DNA from 2 places in the Modicisalibacter sp. genome. Region 2 is predicted to be linked to the other one. Evidence: predicted binding sites of a transcription regulator. Region 2 holds the regulator's gene; the other holds the start of a gene.
The links. The regulator FliA, encoded in region 2, starts transcription of late flagellar genes. The targets are predictions, from matches to a motif close to CTAAAGTTNNNNNNNNNNCNGCCGATA.

Region 1: a site for FliA is predicted at 1,458-1,484, ahead of ACTCB7_RS09020 (flagellar protein FlaG). Genes of this name have one in related genera too.

The regions. Positions count from the first base shown of each region.
Region 1 covers NZ_JBSREH010000025.1:154,543-156,927, forward strand. The annotation lists gene ACTCB7_RS09015 (sensor domain-containing phosphodiesterase) at 1-986, opposite strand, end outside; gene ACTCB7_RS09020 (flagellar protein FlaG) at 1,003-1,377, opposite strand; gene ACTCB7_RS09025 (FlgO family outer membrane protein) at 1,506-2,051, opposite strand; gene ACTCB7_RS09030 (hypothetical protein) at 2,066-2,385, opposite strand, start outside.
Region 2 covers NZ_JBSREH010000016.1:9,850-12,234, forward strand. The annotation lists gene ACTCB7_RS05575 (hypothetical protein) at 1-65, shown strand, start outside; gene ACTCB7_RS05580 (flagellar protein FlhE) at 62-487, shown strand; gene ACTCB7_RS05585 (RNA polymerase sigma factor FliA) at 598-1,320, shown strand; gene ACTCB7_RS05590 (PqiC family protein) at 1,370-2,014, opposite strand; gene pqiB (intermembrane transport protein PqiB) at 2,029-2,385, opposite strand, start outside.

The DNA of each region.
Region 1 (2,385 bases), on a different contig from region 2:
ATGACGCGCTCGTTGCGCAGAAACGGCACTAGCAGGGCGTTGCGCAGCGGTGGATGGCTGGCCGGCAGGTGGGAATGATCCATGGCTCGCATGTCCGGCGGTGCCAGGTACTGGACCATCGGCCGGCGGAACCCGCCACCGGTCATGGTGTCGAGTCGCGTGAGGTCGAGGCTGCGCCCGCCATGCAGGAAAAAGTCGTGCATGTCGGTCGTGACCTCACCCAGCGAGAGGCCGATGATCTCCAGCGTCTCGGGGTCGGGGGCGTCGGCGGGTTGCATCACGCCGACCAGCCCGTACTCGCCCTGGAGGCAGCGCAGCACGTCGTCGAGCAGTTCGGCCAGGATCAGCCGTGGCGCATCGCCGGCGATATGACGCCGCTCGATGTGACGCAGCAGGTCGCCGAGAAGGGCCGACGCGGAAATCCGGTGCGGTGTGCCGGCTGCCGCCCCGCCCGAAAGGCGGTGGGTTTCCTGCCGGCGGGCGATCTCCAGCGAGGTCAGGCGGGCCAGGCTTTCGAGGATATCGCGCTGACGGGGGCCGAATACGCGTGGTTGGGTGTCGACGACACAGAACGTGCCCAGTATCTGATGGTCAGGGCCGTGGATGGGGGCGCCGGCATAGAAGCGAATGTGAGGCGGCCCTGAAACCATCGGGTTGTCGATGAAGTCGTCGTTTTGTCGGGCGTCCTCGACGACGAGGGTGTCCTGCCGGTTGATGGTGTGGCCGCAGAAAGCATGCTCGACGGGCGTTTCGCGCAGGGTGGTGCCACAGGCCGACTTGAACCATTGGCGCCGTTCATCGACCAGACTGACCAGTGCAATGGGCACCTCGAGCAGGCGGCAGCCCAGGCGGGTCAGCCGGTCGAAGCGCTCCTCATCGTCGGTGTCGAGCAGTTGCACCGCTCTCAGCGCGGCCAGGCGTCGCGGATCGCGGATACGATCCCGAGTAGGGGGCTGGTCGTCGTTGCCGTGCCGGGGGTGCCACATGGTGATCAAGAAAGCCTCATGCTTCGATATGGATCAGGCGACCCTGCATTTCCGACAGGCTGGAGGCGACACGCAGCAGTTCCTCGCTGGGAATCTGGCGAATCACGTCGCCGCTTTCCCGGTCGATGATGCGTGTGACGATACGGCCTTCGTACTCGTGCAGGTCGAACTCGATCCCGTAGTTTTTCATCGCCGCGTTGACACGCTGGAGCGGTTCGGCAAGGTCGCTGCGGGTGGCCGCGGACGCCTGGCTTTCCTCATCCGGCGAGGCGCCGGGCTGGGGCGCCAGGTTGGCCAGCACGCGCTCGAGACGCTGCTGGGGTGTCGCATCGGTCACGGGCGAGGCCTTGCCGGCCAAGGTGGCGGCCACGTCGGTCAGCGGTGTACTCATGCTCGAACTCCCCGGAAGCGCCGCGGCGATGCAGCGCTTGCGTCATTGTTGTCGATATAGGGATAAGCGCGTCTTAAGCATATCGGCCGTTGCCGATGGAACTTGAGCCGGATCGCTGAACGATTCTTCTACCACTGAGCCGGCAGCATCGCGCGAGTATTGCGATCCAGCGGGATGGCGGTGCTGGCCGCGCCGAGCACGCGGTTGTCGCGGGTGCGCACCAGCCGGACATTGACGTAAGCGGTGGTCCGGCCGCGTCCGTAGGTGCCGACCAGGATCGCCTGGGCGTTGTGCGAGGCGCTGAGCCGGCGGATATCGCGTGAGAGCATCAGCTCGCCGGTACGCTCCTCGATGAACAGGCTCTTGCGCATCTTGACCTCGATGATGTCGACGCCGGCGCGGGTCAGCGACGACGCGAACAGCTCGGCCAGGGTGCGACCGAAGGTCGAGGATTCGTGCAGGTCATCGACATCGACGAAGGTGGCTACTACCACCGGCTGATCCGGGTCCAGTCCGCGGGTATTGGCCAGCAGGTCGGTGGCGGTGGCCTGGACCCGCGCGATCACGTCGACGGTGTCCTCGGCATTGCCGATCCGCTTGCCGCCGGAGGTGGCGCAGCCGGTCAGCGAGACGAGCAGGGCCAGCAGGGCGGGCAGTAGCAGGGCGCGTCGCATGGTCATGCTCCTCTTTACCAGGTGTTGGAGACGGGCAGCGGCCGCGAAGAGGCATACTGGCCCGCGTCATCGCCGTTGATGTAGTACAGGTTGGACGACGCATAGAGCACGCGATCGTCCTCGGTGACCTTGGTGGTGATGATCACCTCGTGGTTGCTGACCGACTCCCAGCTGCCGCTGAACAGGTCCACCAGCCCCGCCGCGGGGATCAGCGCCAGGGCGGGCTCCCCCCACTGGTTGATCGGCAGGGTCGCCACCGCGATGCCGGCGGAGAGGGCGGTCCAGGTGCCGCGTGGTGCGCGGGCATCGCGACGGGCGCGGTGTTCGACCGTCT
Region 2 (2,385 bases):
CGAGCTTTTTCGGCTTCGAGTTGTGGATCGTGCCCGTCCGCCGGCGTCGGCGGCACGGTGCATGATCGGGGCGCGGCGTACGGCGGCCTGCCTGCTGTTGGTCGGCCTCGGGCTTGCCGGGTCTGCCCTCGGCGCGGGAAGCTGGGTCGGGCGGGCGCCGGCCGTGAATTTGGGCACGCCCGGGCGTGTGACAGCCGCCGAGCCCATCACGCCCCCGGCGGGGTTGCGACCCGGATTGATAACGTCCGTGTCCTGGCGTTTCCGAGCGCCACCGGGGCTCCCCGATCTGGAAGCCTGGCTGTGCCACCCACGCCGTTGCCTGCCGCTGACGGCGGCGCGCGGGCGAAGCGACGGGCTGCGCGGCCTGCCGGCGCGCGAGCCGCTGACCCTGCATTTTCGCCTGCCGCGCAATGCCCATGCCGGAGCGGTGCGTCTCACGGGGCTCCAGGTGATCGTCAACTACCGCGAGCCGCAAAAGGGTAAATAGCCTGATGCCCGGTCGGGTATTCGCCGCTTGGTGCCCCCTGCGAGAACGACATAATGCCGGTATCGGTGGCCGATCGGCGCCGCCACTGGCTGCAGGCTGGGAACCGAAGGATGTACACGGCACAAGGTAAAATCGATCAACGGGCCTTGCTGGACCAGTACCTGCCCGTCGTACGCCGACAGGCGCTGGCGCTTCAGGTCCGCCTGCCGGCCAGCGTCGATCTGGACGATCTCATCCAGGCCGGCATGGTGGGGCTGCTCGATGCGCTGGGCCGCTACAGCGCCGACCAGGGCGCGAGCCTGGCGACCTATGCCAGCCAGCGGATTCGCGGGGCGATGATCGACGAGTTGCGTAGTCGTGACTGGGTGCCGCGCAGCGTGCGGCGCAACGCCCGCGAGATCGACGAGACCATCCGCCGGCTCGAGCAGCAGCTGGGTCGCCAGGCCGAGGAGCGGGAAATTGCCGATGCTCTGGCGCTGGAGGTCGATGAGTATCGCCAGCGTCTGGCCGATACCAACGGCGGTCACCTGATGGGGCTCGACGAGATCATCGAGGAGGGCGGCGAGCCCGAGGCCGGTGACGGGGCGCCTCAGTCGCCCTTCGAGGCGCTGGCCGATTCGCAGCAGCGTGCGCGACTGGTCGCGGCGATCGAGCAGCTTCCCGAGCGCGAGAAGCTGCTGCTCGGCCTGTACTATCAGGAAGAACTCAACCTCAAGGAGATCGGCGCGGTCCTCGGGGTCAGTGAGTCCCGGGTCTGCCAGCTTCACAGTCAGGCGGTGGCACGCCTGCGCAGCCGGCTCAGAGCCGCCGAGGATGCCGAGGACGAGTACTGAATCGGCCGCCGTATCTTCTGTCTGTTGGTCGCCTGTCAACTCGAGGCGATCAGTGTGTCTTGGCGGATTCTCCTGCCGTTTTCGTTTCCTGCGCTCCGCCCGGGTGCTGCCACTGGCGTCGGATCTCTTCCGCGATCCGCTTGGCCACGTTGTTCCAGCTGTCTCCCAGGGCCTTGACCAGTGCCGGGTAGCCATCCTCCTTCAGCACTTCGTCGGTCTGGAAAGGCGTCTGGCGGCGAATGTCCCCCGCCCCGTCCCGCAGTTGCCACAGTCCTTCGGCGACGGCCCGGCCGTCGTAGCGTCCCTGAAACTGATCGACCTCCACAGAGAGATGCCAGGCCGTCTCGGGGCCGGCGCCCTCGAGCACCCGGGTTCCGGGCAGGTTTCGGCTCAGCCGGCGGCGCAGTGCCCGTGCCAGCTGTCGGTCAAGCGGTTCCGCCCACTGGTGTTGAGTGGCCGCCTGCAATCGTAGAGGGTCCGTCTGCAGCACGATGCCCGGGTCATCGAGATAACGGGCGAGGCGCACGTCATCGATGACCAGGGTGTGCTCCACCGGCCCTGACGACGTTTCCGCTGCCGCGTCGCTGTCGCCGGACGGCAGCAGGTAGCGCTGTGTCGTCGGCCCGCCGCCGGTGGCGCAGCCGGCCAGCAGAGCGCTCAACAGCAGCAGGCAAAGCGGCTTGGTGACTGGCATTCCTTGTCTCCCTGTCAACGATCGGCCTTCGGGGCCTGCGGGATGGGGTCGCTCGCCGGCCGGCGGTCGAAGATCAGCGCGTTGGGCTGCTCCTTGAGGGTTTTCGCCAGTGGTTGCAGGTCCCTGACCAGGCGTTCGATACCCTTGAGGGTATCGTTGAGCTGGCGGTAGGCCGCGGAGTTCGGCGACAGGCCGTCGAGCGTGGTGCGCAGGTTCTGAAGCGTGCGGTTGAGGTTGCCGGGGATCTCGCGGGTCGCCGGGTCGTCGAGCATGTCGCGCAGCGCTTCGGCGCTGTGCTGCACCTCCTCCAGGGTGGCCTGCGAGGTGGCCAGGGTCTGGTCGAGCTTGTGGAGAATCGGCTCCACCTGCAG